Regions from separate parts of the Sedimentitalea todarodis genome, predicted to be linked through region 2. Evidence: riboswitches for the same ligand, from Rfam matches in the RefSeq annotation. Region 2 holds a riboswitch; the other holds the start of a gene.
What was found. Region 2 has a riboswitch for cobalamin ahead of QO231_RS21225 (ABC transporter substrate-binding protein). Riboswitches for the same ligand answer to the same signal wherever they lie in the genome.

Region 1 (6,360 bases), on a different contig from region 2:
TAGGTCCAGTAAGGCACGCCTCCGATAAGGCGGATCAGAATGCCCTTGGCGCCTTCGAGCGTCTGTTCGACATAGGTGTCGACCGAAAGCGGGTGCTTCAGCGCGGCGAGATTGGCCAACCGCAGAGATGGCATACGCCCGTCCGGACCGCCGCCACGATGCCAGCCGGACGCAAACGCGCCCAGATCGCTGTCGGAAAACGACAGAACCACCAACTCCGCCGGGCTTTGGCCCAGATCGGTCGGGGTGTCCGTTTCCTCTAGCCCGTGGCTTTCGCGAAAGACGACATGCATCGTGGCACGCTTCCCTACTCTGCCGCTGTCGGCAGGCAGGTAAGGATGTCGCGTATCGCGGCGGCATCGATGTCGTCATGTTCCGCGATGACGACAAGACGACCCTGGCGCGCCTCATCCGGCTTCCAGGCACGGTCATACTGGTGCCGCACGCGCGCTCCGACGGCCTGCACCAGCAAGCGCATGGGTTTTCCGGTGACCGCAACATAGCCTTTGACGCGCAGGATGTTGCGCTCGTTCGCCAGCTGTTCGATCCGGAAAACCAGATCGGCAGGATCGGATTGTTCGGGCAAATCCACGACAATGCTCTCAAAATCGTCGTGTTCGTGGTCATCCGCGCTGTCGTGGTGGCTGGGACGGGCATCCATGTCGTCCTCGGCGGCGGCCTCGAGCCCTAGGATCACGCGCACGTCGACGGCCCCTTCGGCAACCTCGATCACGGGCAGCGGGCGGGGCGCTTGGGCGGCGATGACGGCGCGTGCCTTTGCAACGCCGTCTGGCCCGGCAAGGTCGGGTTTGGTCAGCAGGATGATGTCGGCACAGCTGATCTGATCCTCGAACACCTCGGACAGCGGCGTTTCGTGATCGAGCGAGTCGTCAGCTGCGCGCTGGGCGTCGACGCGGGCGACGTCGGGGGCGAAACGACCTGCGGCGACGGCCTCGGCATCGGCGAGCGCGATGACACCGTCAACGGTGATGCGGCTGCGGATATCGGGCCAGTCAAACGCCTTGAGCAGCGGCTTGGGAAGTGCGAGACCCGAGGTCTCGATCAGGATATGATCCGGGCGCGGGTCCAGCGCCATCAGGGCTTCGATGGTCGGGATGAAGTCGTCGGCCACGGTGCAGCAGATGCAACCGTTGGACAGTTCCATGATGTTTTCGGCCGGGCAATCCGGGATGGCGCAGGATTTCAGGATGTCGCCATCGACGCCGACATCACCGAATTCATTGACTACCACGGCCAGACGCTTGCCTTGCGGGTTCTGCATGAGGTGGCGGATGAGGGTGGTTTTGCCAGAACCGAGAAATCCGGTGATCACGGTGACGGGCAGCTTGGACAGGTTGGACATCAGGTCTCTCCAATCGGGGGGATACGGGCGATACAGTTCTTGCGGAAATGGACAGGGCGCTCGCGCCACGGGACCAGCCCGTCGGGCGCGGCGTGATAGCGGGCAGCGACATCAAGGATCATCGGCGCGTCGGTGGTCTCGTCAAAATTGCCATAGACATAGGTCCAGCGACTTCCGCCGCCACGAAACACGATAGAGCAGCCATGATCGCAGTTGGACAGGCATTCGACCCCTCGCAGGGTGACACCCGCCGGCAGGTCTTGGCCCGCCAGTGCCTCATGCAGCATCGCGCCGGGGCGCGTGCCTTCGGTGTCGGTCGGCTGGCCACGCCGGCAGGTCAGGCAGACCAGCAACTCTACGGGCGCGACATCGGGCATCGGCTCTGTCATCCGTGTTCACCTCTTTCGGGCAGCCGGGAGGCGGGGAGATCGCGGGCAAAGCGGGTGCCGGGCCCGTGACCAAGACACCCCGCCCGGCCAACGTCATTTCGTGCTGGCAGGTCTCCCGGCTTGCGGATGTCAGAAAGCGGCGGCTTTCTGGCGGTCTGCCCGCCTTCCCGACCGATATCGGCCAGTGGCTTGGGCGACCTCTCCGGTCACGGTCGCGGGGACGGCTGCGTCAAGCATTCCCTTTTCATCTGCTTTCGCAGAAACCAACATGTTGCGGAATGACCAAGGGGCGCGGCGTTGTCAAGCGTTTGGAGCGAACCGGGTCACTTGCGCATCACCAAATGCTGTCGGTGCAGGCTGTGCTCAGATTCTGCGTCTCTGTTCAGTTGCGAGACGACACGCTCGATAGGTTGCGGCCGCCCAAATTGATGGAAAGTCGTTCATAGGAAGTAGTATTTCTATCGTCATGAAGGATCGGTTCTGGCGTGTTCAGCTGCATCATGAGGAGTATATGAGGATCAAACAGAGTATGGTGAAGTAAATGCCTGTTGAATTTATATTGGTTGATCCCGCGTATGGTTGCTGTTTCGGGGGAGGCGATCTTCTTTCGCGTTTTTACGACGCTGAAGCAACTGGGCGCGTTGAAGGAGGGTTGGGCCATGCTGGCTAATGTCGCGTTCGCGAGCCCTTCGAAGGACCGCGTCATATTTGCTGTCAAATGGGGTGCGTCGATCGTTCAGATCATGGGGTATTCAGCGACTGGCTTTGGCTGGACGCCGTGGAATCTCTACTTCTTTCTGATCGGTGTCCTGGGCTGGTTTGCCGTTGGGGCAATGTGGAAAGACAAAGCCTTGATGTTGGTTCACCTCGTTGCCCTCGGCGCCATGCTTGCTGGAATGACGAGCGGTTCGGGCGGAGATGTGGGGTCAACCCATTCAAGCAGGACCCCGGCGATTGTGACGGGGTCCTCTGACGTTCGTTCAGATCTTGAGATTGGGAATGATCTGTTTCTTGCGGCTGACGATGCCGGGCAGAACCACGCTGTCACCGGTTGCGGTGGCGTCAAAGCTCTTGGCGGCGACGGTCTTCACCAGATCGTTGGGGACCAGCAGCGTGGCTTCTTCGTTCAGGATATCGACGACAAAGAGAAGGACCTGATCAACGCCATCCTCCGACGCGACGGCGGGCATCGTCTCGATCAGGCTGGCCTTGCGGTCCAGAACCGTGGCGGGTGACGTGGTTTCCAGGACCGAGACACGAAACTTGGTGCCGTCGACCTGGTATTCCTTGCTGTCCATGCGCAGCAGTTCCGCGTCGCTGAACGAGGACACATCGGATTTGGCGGCGAACATATCGGCGGCGTAATCAGAGATCGAAATGCCCAACTCGGCGGCCAGCTTCTCGGCCACGGCCTTGTCATGCGGCGTGGTGGTCGGGCTGCGGAACTCCAGCGTGTCCGACAGGATGCATGTCAGCGCAGTGGCCTTTGCCCAGTCGGGCATCTTGGTGGCGTCGTCGCCCATCAGGTCGTGCATGATGGTTGCGGTGCAGGCCAGAGGACGGATGGTGATGTCGATCGGACCCTTGGTTTCCAGCCCGCCGACCAGCTTGTGATGGTCGATGATTGCCTGAATGTCGGCATTGTTGATGTTGGCGGGCAGTTCGGCAGGGTTGTTGGTGTCGACGATCACGACCGGCGCGTCGTCAGCGACGTCGGCGATGATGGCGGGTTTGGGCAGGTCCCAGCGTTTCAGCAAGAAGGCGGCTTCGGTGTTGGGCTCGCCCAGCAACACGGCTTCGGCGGGGGTGCCTTTGACCTCGTTCAGGTACCACGCCCAAAGGATGGGCGAGCCTGTCGAATCGGTGTCGGGGGATTTGTGTCCAAAAACCTGAATGGTCATCTGATGCATCCTGTGCAGGGGTGTAATTTGCGCGCCTTATAGGAACGTCACCCGGCGTTGTCACCCGTTGTTGCGCAGGCTGCGACCCTTGGTCAGATGAGCCTGCGTTGACTTTTTCAGACGCGGTTGGGAGGGTGCGGTCTGATCGCACGGACCTTATGATGATTTCCCATGCCCACAAGACCGTGTTCGTTCACATCCCCAAGACCGGCGGACAGAGCGTGGAGACCGTGTTTCTAAATGATCTGGATCTGGCATGGCGTGATCGTGCGGTGCTGTTGCTGCGCCAGAACGCCAACCCTAGGATGGGGCCGCAAAAACTGGCGCATCTCTATGCCGACGAATACGTGGCTCTGGGGCATATGCTGGCCGAGGATTTCGACCGCTATCTGAGATTTGCCATCGTGCGGCATCCCTATGAGAGGGCACTGTCGGAATTTCGCTACCGCGCCGGGGCAGCGGCCAAGCGCGGTCAGGTGTTGGAGTTGGACATCTTTCTGAACACCGAGATCAAGGACGACTATTCCGATGGCTCACGCCATCTTGTGCCACAGGTGCGCTATGTGACGGATGCGCGAGGGCGGGTTCTGGTCGATCGGGTGCTGCGATTCGAACGTCTTGCGCAGGACATCGCTCCGGTGTTCCGGAAGATTTTCGGCAGAGATCGACGGCTGCCGCACAAGAACCGGTCGCGGGTCGGTCTGGATGCGAGGCTTTCGCCTGTGCAGGCTGATATGCTGTTTGAACGGTATCGCGCGGATTTCGAGGCGTTCGGCTATGACCGGTGAGGCAATCACGCAGGAACAGCACCTGTATCCCCCGATCAAGGCGTTGCTTGAGCAGCAGGGCTATCAGGTCAAGGGCGAGGTAGGCGCGGCGGACGTGGTGGCGCGACGCGGCGATGAGCCGCCGGTGATCGTGGAACTGAAGTTGCGTTTTACCCTGTCGCTGTTTCATCAGGCCGTGGAGCGATTGAGGGTTGTCGACCTGGTCTATATTGCCGTGCTCAGGCCAAGCGGGCGCAGCGCGCGGCGGGCCCTGAAGGACAATCTGGCGCTGTGCCGCCGGCTGGGGCTGGGTTTGATGACGGTACGGTCGGATGGGCAGGTAGAAGTCCAGTGCGATCCCGGCCCCTATGCGCCACGCAAATCGAAGAAGCGGACGCAAAGGCTGTTGCGGGAGTTCGAAAGGTTGCGCGGCGACCCGAACGCAGGTGGCGCGACACGGCACGGTATCGTGACAGGATATCGTCAGGATGCGCTGCGCTGTGCGGCCTTTCTGGCGGAGCATGGTCCAAGCAAAGGGGCCGATGTGGCGCGCGCGGCCAAGGTGCCTGCGGCGACGCGGTTGATGTCAGACAACCACTACGGCTGGTTTGAGCGGGAAAGCCGGGGCATCTATGCATTGACGCCGATGGGAACCGACGGGCTGAAACACTGGGCCGAGAGTTGGTAGCGACAAGCTGACGGGTTTTCGCCAGCCCGCGCCGATCCTACATGCCGATTGTGTGACCCTTCGGTGCCGCCGGCAAGGTTGACTTCGGCTCGACATGCCTTGCTTTGACGATGATCGGGGCAAGGCAGACAAGAAAATGATCCCGGCGGGACGGTCGGACTATTTTTTTGTCAAACGGCCTGTTGACAGGTCTCGCACTGCCCCCTACCTATGCACCGTTATCACTCATGCGGGGTGAGTGATAATATCCCGACTGGGAGCGGAGGACCCCGAAACTTTGAGCGTTAAGGAGCTGCAAAGATGGCATTCAAACCACTTCATGACCGGGTGCTGGTGCGCCGTGTCGAAAGCGATGAAAAAACCACTGGTGGGCTGATCATTCCCGACAGCGCCAAAGAGAAGCCGGCAGAGGGCGTCGTCGTGTCGGTTGGCGAAGGCGCCCGCAAGGACAGCGGCGAGTTGATCGAAATGGCTGTATCGGCAGGCGACAAGATCCTGTTCGGCAAATGGTCCGGCACCGAAGTCACCGTCGACGGTGAAGAGCTGCTGATCATGAAAGAGAGCGACATTCTGGGCATCATCGAAGCAAACGCAGCCGCCAAAGCGGCCTGAACGCCACGCTTCGTCTGATCCCAATCCAGAAAACTAGGAGACAATCAATATGTCTGCAAAAGACGTCAAGTTTGATACCGACGCGCGCAATCGTATGCTGAAGGGTGTCAACATCCTGGCCGACGCCGTCAAGGTTACCCTGGGCCCCAAAGGCCGCAACGTGGTTATCGACAAATCCTTCGGCGCCCCGCGCATCACCAAGGACGGCGTGACCGTTGCCAAGGAAATCGAACTGGAAGACAAGTTCGAGAACATGGGCGCGCAAATGGTGAAAGAAGTCGCCAGCCGCACCAATGATGAAGCCGGCGACGGTACCACCACCGCGACGGTTCTGGCTCAGGCCATCGTCAAGGAAGGTCTGAAATCGGTTGCCGCCGGCATGAACCCGATGGACCTGAAGCGCGGTATTGATCTCGCGACCACCACCGTTGTTGAAGCGATCAAAGCGGCTGCGCGTGACGTGTCCGACAGCGCTGAGGTTGCGCAGGTTGGCACCATCTCCGCCAACGGCGAATCCGAAATCGGCCAGCAGATCGCAGACGCGATGCAGAAGGTCGGCAACGAGGGTGTCATCACCGTCGAGGAAAACAAGGGTCTGGAAACAGAGACCGATGTTGTCGAAGGCATGCAGTTCGACCGT
Region 2 (6,360 bases):
CGCGCTTTGCCAGGTTGCAACAGGATCTGGGCGCCGTGGGGATCACCGCTCAGAAGCTGGGCGAAGCCGAAGCGATGGCGGATGGCGGGATGGATGATGTCTTCCTGCCCTACAACATCCTGGGTCGGACCAAACTGGATCGGCTTCATGCGCTGCACCAGCGCACTACACTCTGCGTGACAGCGGACAATGCGCCAACCATTGCTGGCTATGCAGCACGTTTCACAGATCCCTCGCATCCGTTGGCCGTCCTGGTCGAATGTGACACCGGCGCGGGGCGTTGCGGGGTGCAAACGGCCCACGAGGCTGTTGATCTGGCAACAGTCATTGACGCCGCCCCCGGCCTGACCTTTGCTGGCTTGATGAGCTATCCACCTCAGGGCAAGACACAGCATGTGCAGACTTGGCTAACAGACGCCATTGACGCACTGACGGCGGCGGGCCTTCCACCCGAACGGGTTTCCATTGGGGGAACCCCGGACCTGATGCGCGCCGCCGAAATCCCCGCGGCGAACGAGTACCGGCCGGGAACCTATATCTATGGGGATCGGATGCAGGTGGCCTGGGGGCATGGCGCATTGGATCGCTGCGCCCTGACCGTGCTTGCGACAGTTGTCAGCCGCCCAACGCCGGATCGTGCCATTCTGGACAGTGGTTCCAAGGCATTGGCCGCCGATCTTTGTGGTGCGGAGGGGCATGGGCACATCACGACCTATCCGGAGGCCGTAATCACAGCACTGTCCGAGGAGCACGGCATCGTTGATCTGTCAGCTTGCGCGCATCGCCCTGAAATCGGCGAGCGGTTACAGATCATTCCCAATCACTGCTGTGTCGTCACCAACCTCTTTGATCATGTATACCTGATGCGCAATTCTCGGATTGAAGAGACGGCCCCGATCACCTCGCGGGGCCGTCTCCGCTAAATGGATCTTGGCGATTGTTGCGTAGGTCCGGTCCGAGAAGCGATCAGGTGACTCAGGGATTAGACCCATTTTTCCGGGTCACATATTAACCGCACCGCGCTGACCCCAAAGGCTGAATTCATCGAAAGCCTGCACCAGTCGGTGGTCCTCCTCGGCGTCACTTGCACTCGTTCGCAAACCGGTCAGAATCGGTCCAATTCGTTCGTCATTTTGCTATTTTTTCAACTTAATCCAATTCGCTGAGGAGTTCCTCACGTTTCGCAGCTCGCATAGCTGACGCCAGAACATCCCATCAAACCACCTCCGGAAAGCAACCCGATTTCTGGCAACACTCGAATGGCGTTGATCTTGCATCGCAGAATATTTCCTTCTATCAAGGGTCGTCGGTTTTCTTTAGAAAATAATAGGGAATTCGCAGCGCGCCCCAAGCGCGTGAAACGTAACTGCCCCCGCAACTGTGAGCGGCGAGCCACGTTCTGAAGTAACCACTGGGCCATGACAACCCGGGAAGGTGGAACAAGGCGCTGAGCCGCGAGTCAGGAGACCTACCGACGCACACTGTAACCGGGCGGGGATGTCCGGGGTGGATCGTGGTTGTCATCGGGCGGGATTATCCGCTTTCCTTGTCTTTCGATCTTGCCCCATGCCTTAGCCCACCAATGGCACAGGAGCCATTTGATGACGAAACACTTGATTGCGCCCGGGGTGATGGCGCTGGTCCTGACGTCTACTGCTGTCACAGCGCAGCAGACCAGCTATCCGCTGACAATCGCCAATTGTGGCCACACCCTGACATTCGAGGGGCCCCCGGAAAATACGGTGGCCTTGGGTCAATCCACGACCGAACTGCTCTACCTGCTCGGGCTGGGCGACACGGTTTCTGGTACAGCGGTATGGTTCAACCCGGTCCTGCCCCAATTCGAGGAATTGAATGACGGCATCGAGCGGCTGGCCGACAACGATCCCAGCTTTGAGAGTGTGGTCAACAAGAAGCCCGACCTCGTGACAGTGATGTACGAATGGCATGTGGGCCCGGAAGGCATCGTTGGCACCCGCGAGATGTTTCATGACGTCGGCGTACCAACCTATGTCATGCCCACCGAATGCGAGAAAAAGGACAACCTCGTGGGGCTGGATGGGACACGGTCAGAGCTGTTTTCGACCGACCAGCTGTACAAATCGATCGCCCAGCTTTCCGAGATCTACGACGTGCAGGACAGAGGCGCCGCACTGATCGAAGATTTGAAAGCAAGCGAATCCAAGGCGATCGAAAAGGCAAGCGGACTGAGCCTGCCCGACGGCACATCTGGCCTGTTCTGGTTCTCTTCGGCCGAAATTGATACCAATCCATTCGTCGCCGGGCAAAAGGGTGTGCCGGCCTACATGATGGACAAGCTGGGCGTCGAAAACGTCGTGACTTCGGACGAGGAGTGGCCAAGCGTGGGCTGGGAAACGCTGGCCAAGGCGGACCCGACTTTTATCGTGATCGCCGAAATGGACCGCCGCCGGTTCCCGGCCGACGACATCGAGAAAAAGCGCGAATTCCTGATGAACGATCCGGTGGCACGCGAAATGGCTGCCGTGAAAAAAGGGCGTATCATCACCATCGATGCCCACGCCATGAGCCCGACCGTCCGCGCAATCTATGCGCTCGATCAGGTGGCGGATGCATTGGCAGGGTATGATTTGAAATGACCGTGATTGACCGGCAGGTGAGCCGGTCCGTATCAGGCAGAGCTTGGCACTGGGCGGTGATTGCACCGCCCGTGCTGCTGATTGCGTTGATGGCTGGCACAGCGCTTGGCGAAACCCCGATTCCCTGGGATGTGGTGGCGCAGGTGCTGGCCAACAAGATGTTCGGCGCGGATTATCCGGTCGACAGGATCGACGAAGGCATTGTCTGGAACTACCGTTTTGCGCGGGCGGTTGTAGCCGCCTGTTGCGGCGCGGGGCTGGCCCTGTCGGGCGTCGTCCTGCAGGCACTGTTGCGCAACGCGCTGGCTGACCCCTATCTCCTTGGCATTTCCGCAGGTGCGTCCAGCGGCGCCGTCGCCGTCACCGTCATGGGCATCGGCGCCGGTGCTGTTTCACTATCGGTCGGGGCCTTTGCCGGGGCGATATTTGCCTTTGGCTTCGTGGCCATGCTGGCCCATGCCGCAGGGGGCGGCGCGGGATTGCGGGCGGCAGGCGTGATCGTCTTGGCCGGCATTGCCGGATCGCAACTGTTCAGCGCGCTGACCGCTTTCATGATCGCCAAATCCGCCAGCGCCGAACAGGCGCGCGGCATCATGTTCTGGCTCATGGGCAATCTCAGTGGCGTCCGCTGGTCCGATACCATCAGCGTGATCCCCGCAACGCTGATCGGGCTTTTCGCCTGCCTCGCCAATGTACGCGCGCTTGATGCGTTTACCTTTGGAGCCGACAGCGCCGCGTCGTTGGGGATTGCAGTTAGACGCGTCCAGGTGGGGCTGATTGGCGTGGCCGCCTTGGTGACAGCGGTGATGGTGTCGGTTACCGGCTCCATCGGGTTTGTCGGGTTGGTCATCCCACACGCCATGCGCCGGATCGTGGGCACAAGGCACAGTGCGCTGATCCCGGCCTCGGCGCTTGCAGGGGCCGTGTTTCTGATCGCTGCAGATGTGATTTCCCGCATGATCATTCCCGGGCAGGTTCTGCCCATCGGGGTCGTCACCGCGCTGGTGGGCGCTCCGGTTTTCGCCCTGATCCTAATCGGACGGAGGACCGTGTGATGTCTTTGAGTTGCAATGCGCTTGGCTGGTCGGTCAAGGAAAAGACGATTGTATCCGATGCGACCCTCAAGGTTCGGACAGGCGAAATGCTGGGGCTGGTCGGCCCGAACGGATCCGGGAAATCCTCCTTGCTTCGCATGTTGGCCGGTATTCAAAAGCCGTCTTCGGGTCGCGTGTGCCTGGGCGAAACGCCCATGTCAAACATGCGCCAACGCGACATTGCCCGCAAGCTGGCCCTGGTCGAACAACATGCCAACACCGAGGATCGCATCACTGTACGTGAAGCGGTGGAGCTTGGCCGCACACCCTTCCTGACGGCACTCAGGACATGGCGGTCAGAAGATGATGCCATCGTCGCCAGCGCGTTGGCCGCTGTCGACCTGAAAGGCTTTGAAGACCGGTTATGGCACACGCTGTCGGGGGGCGAACGCCAGCGCGTCCAGATCGCCCGGGCGCTCGCGCAAGCGCCGGACATCCTGTTGCTGGACGAACCCACCAACCACTTGGATATCGGCCACCAACTTGCCATCCTTCACCTGGTCAGGGGCCTGCCGGTTACATCTGTGATCGCGCTGCATGACCTGAACCAAGCCCTGCTTTGCGACCGGATTTGCGTGATGGAGGCTGGACGCATCGTCGCGCTCGGCGCGCCATCCGAAATCCTGACCGAAGCGCGTCTGCGCGATACCTTTGGCGTCTGCGGACACTTCATGACCGACCCCTTCGATGGCACCGCTATCATCCGTTTTCATAGCGCGCGCACAGGATAAGAGCCGATGTGGCACGTTCCTGTGCGAACACAAACTGGAACACTCCGTGAGGGGCCGCAGAGGCAATTGTCGTGACAATGCCGTCGCGGAGAACTTCTTCCATCTCTTGAAACGACAGAAGGTCACGCGACAGAAACATCGGACGCGCGACGAAGAACGGCGCGATGTCTTTGAGAACATCGAGCTATTCTACAACCCCAACCGCAAGCACACGAACACCGGCATGCTGTCGCCCGTTGACCATGAGAACAGACAGCGCAAACTGAAAAAGGCAGGTGTCTAACAATCCAGGGGCACCTCGCCTCCAGGTTGCGAAGATGCAGCCGGTTCAGTCAGGAGTGGAGACACCCCGACGCTGGGAGGCGCGTGCGCGCCAGGTGCGCAGACCTGGAAGCACCACCAGGATCGCTGCAACGATAAGAAGAACCATGGTCATCGGCCGTTCCCACATGAAGCTGACGCCGTCATAAAGCTGCATCGAGCGGGCAAAGTTGTCTTCAAGCATACCGCCAAGAATGAAGCCGATAAGTAGCGGCGGTAATGGGAAGTCAGCAAATTTCAGGATCGTGGCCATAACTCCGAAGGCGACCAGAAGCAGCAGTTCAGTCGAATTGTTTTGTCCAATATAGGCGCCCATCAGCGTGAAGAAGAGGATGAACGGGATTAGGAAAGTGCGCGGCACCGCGAGAATCTTGGCGATGTAGGGGATGAGCGGCAGGTTCAGGATGAGCAGTACGAGGTTGCCGAGGTACATCGAGATGATAACCGACCAGAAGATCTCGGGCGAGTCGACCATCAGGCGCGGGCCGGGTGTAACGTTCAGTGCCAGTAGCGCGCCCAGAAGGATCGCCGTGGTGCCTGATCCCGGGATGCCCAGAGTCAGCAACGGCACGAACGAGCCGGTGGAGGCCGCGTTGTTGGCGCTTTCTGGTGCCGCAAGACCCTTGACGGATCCCTTGCCGAACATCTTCTGCTCTTCGGCCGAAGCGATGTTGCGCTCGACGGCATAGCCCAGGAAAGAAGCAATGGTCGCGCCCGCACCGGGCAGCACGCCGATGAAAAAGCCCTGAACCGACTGACGGCCGATGACGGGCGCGATCTGACGGCCCTCTTCGCGGGAAATACGCAGGTTCGTAATCTTGCCACTGTCGCCCGACCGTTTCGAGCGGGCCGGGTCAAGCACAAGATAGATCGCCTCGGGCAAAGCGAACATTGCCATCGCAAGCGTGATGAACCCGATGCCAGATTGCAATTCCATCATGCCGGCAGTGAAGCGTGGCGCATTGAAGAGTGCAGAGGTTCCTACAGTTGCCAGCATCAGGCCGACAATGGTCATCAGCATGGCCTTGGCGACGTTGCCGGTACCGGCGAAGGCAGCGATAGCCGAGAGACCGACAACCATCAGGGCAAAATACTCGGCCGAGTGGAACAGCAGTGCGACCGAGGCCAGCATGGGAGCGAACACCATCAGAAGAAGTGCGCCGATCGTCCCGCCCGCGAAACTGGCGATAGCCGCAATGGTCAGCGCCTTGCCAGCCTTGCCGTCGCGCGCCATCGGATAACCATCGAAACTGGACGCCACAGTCGAGGCGACGCCCGGCGCGTTGATAAGGATGGACGAGGTGGAGCCGCCAAAGATCGCCCCGTAGTAGACGCCTGCAAGCAGGATCAGCGCCGCAGAGGGATCGCCTATGGTAATGGCCACGGGGATCATGATGGCAATGATCGACATCGGGCCAAGGCCGGGCAGCATGCCGATAAACGTGCCGATGAGACAGCCGCCGATTACCATGAGGATATTCGTCAGCGAGAATGCCGTAGACAAGCCGATAAGAAGTCCTTCAATCATGGCCTATGCTCCGAACATTGCAGGGAGAGGACGCAGGAAGATACCGAGCACTTCCTGCACGAGATACC

Region 1: linked by a shared signal. The riboswitch ahead of QO231_RS17815 (DUF1636 domain-containing protein) and the one ahead of QO231_RS21225 (ABC transporter substrate-binding protein) in region 2 are both predicted to bind cobalamin.

What each region holds. Positions count from the first base shown of each region.
Region 1 is NZ_JASMWN010000016.1:50,355-56,714, reverse strand. It holds gene cobN (cobaltochelatase subunit CobN) at 1-293, opposite strand, end outside; gene cobW (cobalamin biosynthesis protein CobW) at 308-1,363, opposite strand; gene QO231_RS17815 (DUF1636 domain-containing protein) at 1,363-1,752, opposite strand; cobalamin riboswitch at 1,841-2,035, opposite strand; partial or broken gene QO231_RS17810 (DUF6552 family protein) at 2,412-2,657, shown strand; gene QO231_RS17805 (manganese-dependent inorganic pyrophosphatase) at 2,733-3,653, opposite strand; gene QO231_RS17800 (sulfotransferase family 2 domain-containing protein) at 3,812-4,441, shown strand; gene QO231_RS17795 (DUF2161 domain-containing phosphodiesterase) at 4,431-5,108, shown strand; gene QO231_RS17790 (co-chaperone GroES) at 5,409-5,720, shown strand; gene groL (chaperonin GroEL) at 5,770-6,360, shown strand, end outside.
Region 2 is NZ_JASMWN010000022.1:81,026-87,385, forward strand. It holds gene QO231_RS21220 (D-TA family PLP-dependent enzyme) at 1-923, shown strand, start outside; cobalamin riboswitch at 1,291-1,490, shown strand; gene QO231_RS21225 (ABC transporter substrate-binding protein) at 1,602-2,618, shown strand; gene QO231_RS21230 (FecCD family ABC transporter permease) at 2,615-3,673, shown strand; gene QO231_RS21235 (ABC transporter ATP-binding protein) at 3,673-4,443, shown strand; partial or broken gene QO231_RS21240 (IS3 family transposase) at 4,460-4,726, shown strand; gene QO231_RS21245 (tripartite tricarboxylate transporter permease) at 4,772-6,292, opposite strand; gene QO231_RS21250 (tripartite tricarboxylate transporter TctB family protein) at 6,296-6,360, opposite strand, start outside.